Regions from separate parts of the Pantoea sp. X-Soil-ISGK-285 genome, predicted to be linked through region 1. Evidence: predicted binding sites of a transcription regulator. Region 1 holds the regulator's gene; each other region holds the start of a gene.

The links. Region 1 encodes CRP, which controls carbon source genes, mostly activating them, when cyclic AMP is high. Its sites were predicted from a motif close to ATGTGANNNNNNTCACAT; they were not measured.
Region 2: the regulator CRP is predicted to act here: its motif matches at 1,628-1,645, upstream of garD (galactarate dehydratase).
Region 3: the regulator CRP is predicted to act here: its motif matches at 1,219-1,236, upstream of epd (erythrose-4-phosphate dehydrogenase).
Region 4: the regulator CRP is predicted to act here: its motif matches at 1,622-1,639, upstream of AC6I8B_RS10175 (sugar transporter).

The regions. Positions count from the first base shown of each region.
Region 1 covers NZ_AP035938.1:3,714,236-3,717,409, forward strand. Annotated here, with positions in the region: gene AC6I8B_RS17595 (OsmC family protein) at 334-738, opposite strand; gene crp (cAMP-activated global transcriptional regulator CRP) at 1,042-1,674, shown strand; gene AC6I8B_RS17605 (YccS/YhfK family putative transporter) at 1,732-3,174, shown strand, end outside.
Region 2 covers NZ_AP035938.1:3,288,838-3,292,011, forward strand. Annotated here, with positions in the region: gene AC6I8B_RS15515 (MFS transporter) at 1-1,243, opposite strand, end outside; gene garD (galactarate dehydratase) at 1,818-3,174, shown strand, end outside.
Region 3 covers NZ_AP035938.1:3,372,289-3,375,462, reverse strand. Annotated here, with positions in the region: gene tkt (transketolase) at 1-1,111, shown strand, start outside; gene epd (erythrose-4-phosphate dehydrogenase) at 1,426-2,445, shown strand; gene pgk (phosphoglycerate kinase) at 2,497-3,174, shown strand, end outside.
Region 4 covers NZ_AP035938.1:2,125,538-2,128,711, forward strand. Annotated here, with positions in the region: gene ynfM (multidrug efflux MFS transporter YnfM/SxtP(Kp)) at 1-436, shown strand, start outside; gene AC6I8B_RS10165 (hypothetical protein) at 604-864, shown strand; gene cybB (cytochrome b561) at 977-1,519, shown strand; gene AC6I8B_RS10175 (sugar transporter) at 1,694-2,878, shown strand; gene bhsA (multiple stress resistance protein BhsA) at 2,941-3,174, opposite strand, start outside.

The DNA.
Region 1 (3,174 bases):
GCCAATGCCAATGCCAATGCCAATGCCAATGCAGGATGAATCTGACAGCAGCGAAAAAGCTTAACACGCAGGGAACCGGGTCAGAAGAGGAAAGCGTCCCGCGCCAGGGACGGCGCGGGCCGAGCGGCCAGGGATTGGCTTAAGCGACTTTCCGATCTGACCCGGTTCCCAGCGCAGGCACAGTCTGACAGCGGACCGACACAAACCGCTCTGACCCTGTTCAATACGCAGGCACAGTATCAAAGCGGATTCCCGGCCCAGGCACAGTCCTAAAGCAACCTGCATCAGATACTGGAAGTGAAGTTAGCAGGTCTGCAATAACCCCTGCGGCTACTACAGCTCAATCACTTCATAGCTATGCGTAATGTTGACGCCTTTACCCAGCATGATGGCCACAGAGCAATATTTTTCAGCAGAAAGATCCACAGCGCGTGAGACCGCTTTATCCTGGAGGGCTTTGCCACTCACGATAAAATGCAGGTTGATGTGCGTAAAGATTCGCGGCGCCTCTTCACGACGTTCTGAGGTCAGTTTTACTTCACAATCAGCCACATCGTTTCGGCCTTTTTGCAGAATTGATACCACGTCAATCGCGCTGCATCCGCCCGCCGCCATCAGCACCATCTCCATTGGGCTGGGCGCTTTATCACCCGAATTTCCATCCATCAGTATCTGATGGCCGGATGAGGATTCTCCGAGGAATGTCAGCCCTTCTACCCATTTCACTCTTGCCTGCATGATTTTTGCTCCGGAATACGCTGTTTTGTCGCCAGAGTACGCTTTCGCCTGGTAAACAGCAATCCAGAGAAATCCGCCCGTAGCTGAAGCGAGACAACAGAAGACAGTCGGCAAAAGCTGTGCTACAAACAGTGCTGAAAATATTTTTCGTCACCCGATGACGAAGCCGGGAAGGATGATGCGCACTGCGCCTGATGCGGCCCGAATAATTTCCTGAAATGGAAACGCTTGAAGCTTTCACCGCCTGACAGGGAAAACTGCCCCCTGTATTTTGGGCACGATTACAACAGAGGATAATAGCGAATGGTTCTCGGCAAACCGCAAACAGACCCTACACTCGAATGGTTCCTGTCCCATTGCCATATTCACAAGTATCCATCCAAAAGTACGCTGATTCACCAAGGTGAAAAAGCAGAAACGCTTTACTACATCGTGAAAGGTTCCGTTGCGGTTCTGATTAAAGATGAAGAAGGCAAAGAGATGATTCTTTCCTACCTGAATCAGGGCGATTTTATTGGTGAACTTGGCCTGTTCGAAGAAGGCCAGGAGCGCAGCGCCTGGGTACGTGCGAAAAGCGCGTGCGAAGTGGCGGAAATTTCTTACAAGAAATTCCGTCAGCTGATCCAGGTTAACCCTGACATCCTGATGCGACTCTCATCGCAGATGGCGCGTCGCCTGCAGGTGACGTCTGAAAAAGTGGGTAACCTCGCTTTCCTCGACGTAACCGGACGCATTGCACAGACCCTGCTCAACCTGGCGAAGCAGCCAGATGCCATGACGCATCCCGACGGCATGCAAATTAAAATCACTCGTCAGGAAATTGGCCAGATTGTTGGTTGTTCACGTGAAACCGTGGGCCGTATTTTGAAGATGCTGGAAGATCAGAACCTGATCTCCGCACACGGCAAAACCATCGTCGTTTACGGCACCCGCTAATTCCTGTCACCCACGGCGTGATGGCAACATCACGCCGTTATTGTTTGTGTTGGGCCGATGTGGCGTCGAATTATTTACCATCCTGAAGTTAACTACGCCTTGCGGCAAACGCTGGTGCTCTGTCTGCCGGTGGCGCTGGGCTGGCTGGCTGGCGACCTGCAAAAAGGTCTGCTGTTCTCATTAGTGCCCGCCTGCTGCAACATCGCCGGTCTGGATACCCCGCATAAACGCTTCTTCAAACGCCTGATTGTTGGCGGCAGCCTGTTTGCCCTCGGCAGCTTTCTGATGCAGTGGCTCACCCTGCATGCTATTCCGCTGCCGCTGATCCTGTTTGCTATGCCCTTATTGCTCGGCGTTACCGGGGAGATCAGCCCGCTGCATGGCCGTCTGCTGCCCGGCACCCTGATTGCCGCCATCTTTACCCTGAGCCTGATTGGCCGCATGCCAATCTATGTTCCCCCGCTGCTCTATATCGGCGGCACGCTATGGTACGGGCTCTTTAACTGGTTCTGGTTCTGGCTGTGGAAAGAGCAGCCGATGCGCGAAAGCCTGAGCCTGATCTACCGCGAGCTGGCTAACTACTGCGACGCAAAATATACCCTGCTGACGCAGCTGACCGATCCGGAAAAGGCGCTGCCGCCGCTGCTGGCTCGTCAGCAGAAAGTGGTCGATCTGATTAACACCTGTTATCAGCAGATGCATATGCTGTCGGCAAGCCGCGATCACAGCCATAAACGGCTGACGCGCGCCTTTCAGGTGGCGCTGGATCTGCAGGAACATATCTCGGTCAGCCTGCATCGGCCGGAAGAGGTGCAGAAGCTGGTCGAACAGAGCCACGCCGAAGCGGTGATCCGCTGGAATGCCAAAACCATCTCGGCCCGGTTGCGGGTGCTGGCGGATAACATTCTCTATCACCAGCTACCCGATCGCTTTGCGATGGATAAACAGCTCGGCGCGCTGGAGAAAATCGCCCATCAGCATCCCGACAATCCGGTGGGTAACTTCTGCCTTTACCACTTCAACCGCATCGCGCGGGTTCTGCGCACCCAGAAACCCCTTTATCAGCGCGATCTGATGGCTGACCGCCAGCGCCGTCTGCCGCTGTTACCGGCGCTGCGCAGTTATCTCTCGTTCCGCTCATCGGCCCTGCGCACTGCCGGCCGCTTTGCGGTGATGCTGATGCTGGGCAGCGCGCTGGCTCTGTTCTTCAACATCCCCAAACCCTACTGGATCCTGATGACCATCATGTTCGTCAGCCAGAACGGCTACAGCGCTACCCGTGTCCGCATTCAGCACCGGGCGCTGGGCACTTTTGCCGGTCTGGTGATCGCGGCTGCCACGCTGCGCATGGCGGTGCCAGAGTCGCTGGTACTGCTGATCATGCTGGCGATTACCTTTATCAGCTATCGCTTTACCCGCCAGTTCTATGGCTGGTCGATGATTGGCTTTACGGTCACGGCGGTTTACTCGCTGCAATTGCTGTCGCTGAATGGCGCGCAG
Region 2 (3,174 bases), 430 kb from region 1:
CAAAGGAGCCGCTGGTGGCGATGATGTAACCGATGGCGATAGGCGTCACGATGCCAGAGAAGTTACCGAACATGTTGAACAGACCGCCGCTCAGGCCACTGATCTCTTTCGGCGCGGTATCTGCCATCACCGCCCAGCCCAGCGCACCGATGCCTTTACCAAAGAACGCCAGTGCCATGAAGAACACCACCACCCATTCGGTATCGGTGTAGTTACACATCACCATCGAAATAGAGAGCAGCATGCCGAGCACGATCGGTGTTTTACGCGCGATATTCAGCGAGCCGGTTTTACGCATCAGCCAGTCGGAGATCACCCCGCCCAGTACGCCGCCGAGGAAGCCGCACACCGCCGGAATCGAGGCAATAAAGCCCGCTTTGAGAATCGACATGCCGCGCGCCTGTACCAGATAGACCGGGAACCAGGTGATAAAAAAGTAGGTTAAGGCGTTAACGCAGTACTGACCGAGGTAGATACCCAGCATCATGCGTGACGTCAGCAGCTGTTTGATCTGGAACCACTTCTCGCTCCAGCTCACTTTGCGGCTATCCTTTTTGACATCCATGTTGATCAGCGCACCGCCCTGCTCCATGTACTCCAGTTCGGCTTTATTCACGCCAGGGTGATCGGTGGGGTCGTGGATCACTTTCAGCCAGATGAAACTGAGGATGATGCCCAGGCCGCCCATGAACCAGAACACGTGCGCCCAGCCCACGGAAGAGACCAGCCAGCCCATGATAGGCGCGAAGATAACGGTGGCGAAGTATTGGGCCGAGTTGAAGATCGCCACGGCCGTGCCGCGCTCCTGCGCCGGAAACCAGGCCGCGACGATGCGGCTGTTGCCAGGGAAAGAGGGCGCTTCGGCCAGTCCCACCAGGAAGCGCAGAATAAACAGCGACATGATGATGCCGAAGCCGCTGAACAGATCGACGAACCCTTGCAAAAAGGTAAAGAGCGACCAGGTAAAGATGCTCCAGAAATAGACGCGTTTTGAGCCGAAGCGGTCAAGCAGCCAGCCGCCCGGAATCTGACCAATAACATACGCCCATGAGAAGGCAGAGAAGATATAGCCGAGTCCGACCGAATCGAGGCCAATATCTTTTGACATCGCCGAACCGGCAATCGAAATCGTTGCGCGGTCACCGTAGTTGAATGAGGTGACGATAAATAACATCACCACAATCCAGTAACGGGCATTGGTGCGTTTCTGCACCGTTTCCGCGGTCTGGCTGAAACTATTCATGATGCACTCCTGAAATATAGCGTGAGCTACATTCGCTCTGACTGCATACACATCGCGTTGGGTATCAGAGAGAAGTTGGGTTAAACACGGCGATCTTTTTGTTTTGGCAAACTTTATTTATCCATCCGGCGTCTGGCAGCCGCGGCCGGTAATAACTCCAGGCAACCTCTTTCGGATGAATAATACGTCGTGACAGATAACCTGACTTTGGCTAACGGAACTCAGTATAAGAACAGCCTGTGGCGATCACATTGGCGCATCGCCCTGGAATAATCGCCTTATTGAAGTGATTGTCTTGCGGATGCACAAAAGCCTGCGGTATAGCTCACGAAAGTGGCAAATACCCGTGCAAAATCCGCCCCGGATAACGCTTTCCCCCGCTGTTTGTGAGGGTCTTCACTTGCTTTTGGATAATCGACCCAAAACAGCGAGACGAATTGCCTTAATGGTGGTCATTTGCACAATGCGCGACCCGCCCCGCCTCCCTATACTGAAGCTGGCAAACAAGGGCGTGACAGGTCAGATCATTACAGCGTGCCGCACAAGTACGGTACGACAGACGGGAAGGTGAGCGATGAACCCAAAAACAGATGAACAACCGCTCTATATCAAAGTCCATGAGCACGACAATGTGGCGATTGTGGTTAACAGCCTCGGTCTGCCAGCCGGTACGCAGTTTGCGGATGGCCTGACCCTCACAGAGCATGTGCCGCAGGGCCACAAAGTGGCGCTGAGCGCGATTAATCAGGGTGCAGAGATCGTGCGTTATGGCGAAGTCATTGGCTATGCATTGCGGGATATTGCCCAGGGCAGCTGGATTGACGAGTCACTGGTTGCGCTGCCGGAAGCCCCTCCGCTGGAGAGTCTGCCGTTAGCCACTCAGGTTCCGCCTGATTTGCCGCCGCTGGAGGGCTATACCTTTGAAGGTTACCGCAATGCGGATGGCAGCGTAGGCACGCGTAACCTGCTCGGCATCACCACCAGCGTCCACTGCGTGGCCGGTGTGGTGGATCATGTCGTACAGATCATTGAACGGGATTTACTGCCGCGCTATCCGAACGTGGATGGTGTGGTTGCCCTGAACCACCTTTATGGCTGTGGTGTGGCGATCAACGCACCGGCGGCGGTCGTGCCGATTCGCACCATTCATAACCTGGCGCTGAATGCGAATTTCGGCGGCGAAGTGATGATCGTCAGCCTCGGCTGTGAAAAGTTACAGCCAGAGCGTCTGTTGACTGGCACCCCCGACGTGCAGGCGATTTCGCTGGACGATCATGACATCGTGCGTCTGCAGGATGAAAAGCTGGTGGGCTTTGGCGCGATGGTCAATGAGATTCTGCAGGTGGCGGAGCGTCATCTCCAGCGGCTGAATCAGCGCCAGCGCGAAACCTGCTCCGCAGCAGAACTGATTGTCGGCATGCAGTGTGGTGGCAGCGATGCGTTTTCGGGCGTGACGGCAAATCCGGCAGTGGGCTTCGCCTCTGATCTGCTGGTGCGTTGCGGTGCCACCGTGATGTTCTCCGAAGTCACTGAAGTGCGTGATGCGATTCACCTACTGACGCCGCGGGTGATTAATCAGGAAGTCGGTAAGCGCTTACTGGAGGAGATGGCCTGGTATGATAATTACCTCGACCAGGGCCAGACCGATCGCAGCGCTAACCCGTCGCCGGGCAATAAAAAAGGCGGGCTGGCGAACGTAGTGGAAAAAGCGCTTGGCTCGATCGCAAAATCGGGACGCAGCGCCATTGTTGAAGTGCTCTCGCCCGGCCAGCGGCCCACGCGACGCGGATTGATCTACGCGGCCACGCCCGCCAGTGATTTTGTCTGCGGTACACAGCAGCTGGCATCCGGTATCACCCTGCAGGTGTTTACTACTGGTCGCGGTACGCCTTACGGTCTGGCCGCGATTCCGGTGATCAAGATGGCGACGC
Region 3 (3,174 bases), 340 kb from region 1:
CGCGAAAGAAGCGGGCCAGGCGAAAGAGTCTGCATGGAATGAGAAATTCGCCGCTTACGCACAGGCTCATCCTGAACTGGCTGCCGAGTTTAAACGCCGCGTCAGCAACGAACTGCCAGCTAACTGGCAGGAAGAGTCGCAGAAGTTCGTTGAGCAGCTGCAGGCGAACCCGGCGAAGATCGCCAGCCGTAAAGCCTCACAGAATGCTATTGAAGCTTTCGGTAAAATTCTGCCGGAATACCTGGGCGGCTCAGCCGATCTGGCACCCAGCAACCTGACAATCTGGTCTGGCTCTAAGCCGATCAACGAAGATGCTGCGGGTAACTACATCCACTACGGCGTGCGTGAGTTCGGTATGACCGCAATCGCCAATGGCCTGGCGCTGCACGGCGGCTTCCTGCCTTACACCGCGACCTTCCTGATGTTTGTTGAATATGCGCGTAACGCAGCGCGTATGGCGGCACTGATGAAGATCCGTCAGATCATGGTCTACACCCACGACTCTATCGGTCTGGGCGAAGATGGCCCGACGCACCAGCCGGTTGAACAGATGGCGAGCCTGCGCACCACGCCAAACATGAGCCTGTGGCGTCCATGTGACCAGGTTGAATCCGCGGTGGCGTGGAAATATGCCATTGAGCGTAAAGATGGCCCGACTGCGCTGATCTTCTCCCGTCAGAACCTGGCGCAGCAGGATCGTGACACGGCACAGCTGGCTAACGTAGCGCGCGGCGGTTACGTGCTGAAAGATTGCGATGGCACGCCTGAGCTGATCCTGATCGCCACCGGTTCCGAAGTTGAGCTGGCTGTCGGTGCCTGGGACAAACTCACCAGCGAAGGCCGCAAAGTGCGCGTGGTCTCTATGCCATCAACGGATGCCTTCGACAAGCAGAGTGATGAGTACCGTGAATCCGTGTTGCCAAAAGCGGTCAGCGCACGCGTCGCAATCGAAGCGGGCATCGCTGATTACTGGTTCAAATACACCGGCCTGAACGGCGCTATCGTGGGCATGACCAGCTTCGGCGAATCTGCACCTGCCGATCAGCTGTTCGAACTGTTTGGCTTTACCGTCGACAACGTCGTCGCGAAAGCGAAAGCGCTGCTGGCGTAAAACCGGTCAGGCGGGCCTGTTCCCGCCCGGCTGTAAAAACAGAGGGACGAGATTTTCGTCCCTTTTATTTTTTTATTCCTGCAGTAATAACCGCCTTTTGCCTTAATTTGTGACGCAGATCCAAATTTAAGCAGCCAGATTGATCACAATCATTCCTGTTATTCCTTCCTTCTATTATTGTAGCTGAACCGTTTCAGTCGCCAGGCAAATCGCCCTGGTTTCGGACAATGCCGGGTAAGAATCTCCTGTACAAAATGCAGTGAAACGCTCAGGCTAACGGCACGTTTTTTTCAGTCTGACGTGGCAGGAGAGAAATGACGGTACGGGTAGCGATAAATGGTTTTGGCCGGATTGGACGCAACGTCCTGCGCGCGCTGTATGAAACGGGCCGACGTGCAGAGATCACCGTGGTCGCGATTAACGAGCTGGCAGAAGCCACCGGTATGGCGCATCTGCTGAAATACGATACCAGCCATGGCCGTTTTGCTTTCGATGTCCGCCAGGAGCGCGATGTAATGTGGGTGGGTGGCGATACCCTGCGCATTTTGCACCGTGCAGCCATTGCCGATCTGCCGTGGCGTGAACTCGACGTGGATGTGGTGCTGGACTGCACCGGCGTCTATGGCTCACGCGCTGATGGCGAAGCGCATCTTCAGGCTGGCGCCAAAAAAGTGCTCTTCTCTCATCCCGGCGGAAACGATCTCGACGCCACAGTGGTGTATGGCGTTAACCAGCAGTCACTCACCGCCAGTGACCGCATCGTCTCCAACGCTTCCTGTACCACTAACTGCATTATCCCGGTGATCAAACTGCTGGATGATGCGTTTGGTATCGAATCCGGCACCGTCACCACGATCCACTCGGCGATGCACGATCAGCAGGTGATCGACGCCTATCACAGCGATCTGCGCCGTACGCGTGCAGCCAGTCAGTCGATCATCCCGGTGGACACTCGCCTGGCGGCTGGCATTACCCGTATTTTTCCGAAATTCAACGATCGCTTCGAGGCGATAGCCGTTCGCGTCCCGACGATTAACGTGACGGCCATTGATCTCAGCGTTTCTGTGCATCAGGCGGTGACGGCGTGTGAAGTTAACACCCTGTTGCGAAGCGCGGCAGAAGGGACATTTCGTGGTATAGTTGACTATACGGAATTACCGTTAGTCTCAGTAGATTTTAACCATGATCCGCACAGTGCCATTGTGGACGGAACACAAACGCGGGTCAGCGGTCAACACCTTATCAAGACCCTGGTCTGGTGTGACAACGAATGGGGCTTTGCTAACCGAATGCTCGACACGACGTTAGCGATGGCCGCAAGCGGTTTCAGGTAAGACGCGGTATGCGTCTGGCAAAACTTATGAGAATCAACGAGAGGATTCACCATGTCTGTAATTAAGATGACCGATCTGGATCTGGCTGGTAAACGCGTTCTGATCCGTGCCGATCTGAACGTACCGGTTAAAGAAGGTAAAGTGACGTCTGATGCACGTATCCGTGCTTCTCTGCCAACCATTGAAGCGGCGTTGAAACAGGGCGCGAAAGTAATGGTTACCTCTCACCTGGGTCGTCCGACCGAAGGTGAATACAATGAAGAGTTCTCGCTGCTGCCGGTAGTTAACTACCTGAAAGACAAGCTTAGCGGCACCACCGTGACCCTGGCAAAAGATTACCTCGATGGCGTTGAAGTCGGCGCTGGCGAACTGGTTGTGCTGGAAAACGTTCGCTTTAACAAAGGCGAAAAGAAAGATGACGAAGCGCTGTCTAAAAAATATGCTGCTCTGTGCGACGTCTTTGTGATGGACGCCTTTGGTACTGCGCACCGCGCACAGGCTTCTACCCACGGCGTCGGCAAATTTGCCCCTATCGCCTGTGCTGGCCCGCTGCTCTCTGCAGAACTGGAAGCGCTGGGTAAAGTCATGAGCAACCCGGAGCGTCCGCTGGTGGCTGTGGTAGGGGGCTCTAAAGTCTCTACCAAATTTGATGTGCTGCAATCTCTGGTCAAAATCGCGGACACCGTGATTGTGGGCGGCGGCATTGCCAACACCTTCGTCGCTATCGAC
Region 4 (3,174 bases), 1.6 Mb from region 1:
CAGCCAGGCTGTGGTCGGGCTGTTATCAGTGGTCTACCTCACCGGCTCCTGGAGTTCGCCTAAGGCGGGCGCGCTGACCAACCGGTTGGGTCGGGGTCCTGTGATGCTGGGTGCTACCGCCATCATGCTGCTGGGTTTGCTGATTACCGCCTTCAACTCCCTCTGGCTGATCCTGCCAGGGATGATGCTGTTCACCGCCGGTTTTTTTGCCGCCCATGCGGTTGCCAGCGGCTGGATTGGCCCCCGGGCACGCCGGGCACGAGGCCAGGCTTCTTCGCTCTATCTGTTCAGCTACTACGTGGGTTCCAGCGTCGCGGGTACGCTGGGTGGCGTGTTCTGGCATAACTTTGGCTGGAGCGGGATTACGCTGTTTATCAGCGTCCTGCTGATCCTGGCGTTACTGGTTGCCTGGCGTCTGCACAGTAAAAAACTCTGAGAACGTCTTCTCATGCCAGGCCTGGCTTCTCCTGCGGGCCTGGCGGTTTATCACAATAAACGCGCTATTCAGAGCCACAGCAAACAAAACGCAGGTTTCCCGCTATAATCGTTTTTATTGTAATAATTCATCTGCTTTGCCTTTTAACACGGCAACAAGGAACGCCTGTGGCTCTCTACTACTACGTCAATAAACAGTCAGGATATAACAATAATCATGTGGTTCATGCCGCAGGCTGCCCCCATCTTCCCGACATCGATAACCGTATGTTTCTGGGCAGTTTTTACCATGTGAATGCCGCCATCCTGCAGGCTAAAAAATATTATGCTGGCGCAATCGGCTGTGAAAATTGTTGTCCACTCAAAAATGTTGACCAGCAGGCCACCCAGCTCAGCGTGGCCCTGAAGCACACCCCGGCTTCGCGTTAATCTGATCCACATGGTAAGGGGGAAAAAATTTTTCCCGCTGCGCTAATTTGTTAAGAATTACCGCTGTTTTCCGTTATGTTAATCTTTCTGATTCTCTTTAATGGAATGCACAATGCGGGATAAGTTTGCGCGCGCTCAGATAGCCCTTCACTGGCTCACCTTTTTACTGGTGGTGACGGCCTACGCCACCATTGAACTGCGCGGTTTTGCACAGCGCGGATCCTGGCAGGGTTATGCCATGATCATTACCCATTTCAGCGCCGGCGCGACCATCCTGGTATTGATGCTTGCCCGCCTCTTTTTACGCACCCGGCATCGCACACCGCCCATTACTCCCGCTCCGCCGCGCTGGCAAACCGGGCTGGCACATCTGACTCATACCCTGCTCTATGCTCTGTTTATCACTCTGCCGATCCTCGGCCTGACATCGCGTTATCTTAAAGGTCGGGAATGGTGGCTGTTTGGCATCAGCATGCCGGTCGCGCCTGAACCTGACTTTGATATGGCGGATATGCTGATTGGCTGGCATGAAACCCTGGCACCGCTGGGTTACTGGCTGATCGGACTGCATGCTGCTGCCGCACTGTTCCATCACTATCTGCTTAAAGACAATACTCTGCTGCGAATGATGCCCGCCCGGCGTCGCGGTCAATAACCTCAGGCTATCGCCCTGTGATGGGGCGATAAAAAAATTTCAGCATTAAAAGGCGTTTATAAGGTTTCTCTTCCCGCTTTATTCACTACAATGGTCAGTAATTTGTGACGCAGGTCACTTTCGCTGGATGTTTCTGCCACATCCGATTCGCTGTACTGACTGACTTGACTCCTCATGCAACCAACTACTGTTTCACGTAAAACTGCCTGGCTACGCGTGGTATTGCTGGCCATCGCCGCCTTTGTATTTAATACCACCGAATTTGTGCCGGTTGGCCTGTTATCTGACATCGCTGCTGACTTTTCAATGCAGACGGCTGACGTCGGGATCATGCTGACCATCTATGCCTGGGTGGTTGCACTGCTCTCACTGCCGCTGATGCTGCTGACCCGCAATATTGAGCGACGACTGCTGCTGGGTGTGCTGTTCCTGATCTTTATCGTCAGCCACGTTCTTTCTACCGTTGCCTGGGATTTCCGTTCGCTGATGGTGTCACGCGTGGGTATCGCCCTGTCTCACGCGGTGTTCTGGTCGATCACCGCCTCGCTGGCGATTCGCGTCGCTCCGGCCGGTAAGAAAACTCAGGCGCTAAGTATGCTGGCAACCGGTACCGCGCTGGCGATGGTGCTGGGCGTGCCGATTGGCCGCGTGGTCGGTCAGTATCTTGGCTGGCGTACGACCTTCGGCGCGATTGGCCTTTCGGCACTGGTGCTGATGATTATGCTGGTGCGCATCCTGCCGCGTCTGCCGAGTGAACATACCGGCTCGCTGAGCAGTGTGCCGATGCTGTTTCGCCGTCCGGCGCTGGTCAGCATGTATCTGCTGGTGACGCTGGTCGTTACCGCGCATTACACCGCTTACAGCTATATCGAGCCCTTTATGCAAACCGTGGCCCATTCCAGTGGCAACTTCACCACCCTGCTACTGCTGCTGTTTGGCTCTGCGGGCATTGTGGGTAGCGTACTGTTCAGCACACTCGGTAATAAGTTTCCCTCCGGACTGCTGATTGCGGCCATCGCGCTGATCACCCTGTGCATGGGCCTGCTGATTTTTGCTGCCGTTCGCCCTGCGGCTATTTCAACGCTATGCGTTGTCTGGGGAATGGCGATGATGATGATCGGACTGGGTATGCAGGTGCGGGTGTTGTCGCTGGCACCGGATGCCACGGATGTGGCGATGTCGCTGATGTCCGGTATCTACAATATCGGTATCGGCGCGGGTGCGCTGCTGGGTAATCAGGTCAGCCTGCATCTGAGCATGGCGGAAGTCGGCAATGTCGGCGGGATGATTGGCCTGGTGGCGTTACTCTGGTGTGTTTATATCTTCCGTCGTTATCCACAGTTACGCAGTAACGGATAATAAAAAAATGCTTCAGATAAGCGGGTTATCTGAAGCCTGTTCAGGGTTATTTACTGCTCATTTTATCTATAAAGAACGGCTGTGCCATGCAGGTTGTTGCTGCCAGAGGTCGAAGTGATGCGGAAAGACTTTGCTCCTGCATCGCTGGCCTTTTCTGACAGTTGCTGCTCCAGCGAAAGCAGATTAGTACTGCCCGTTGCGCTGATGACACCGATTTTTTGCTGATCCAGCGGTGTGCTGCTGACCTGCTGGGCCGCTACGCTGGCAAATGACAGACCGCTTAGCACCGCCGCCAC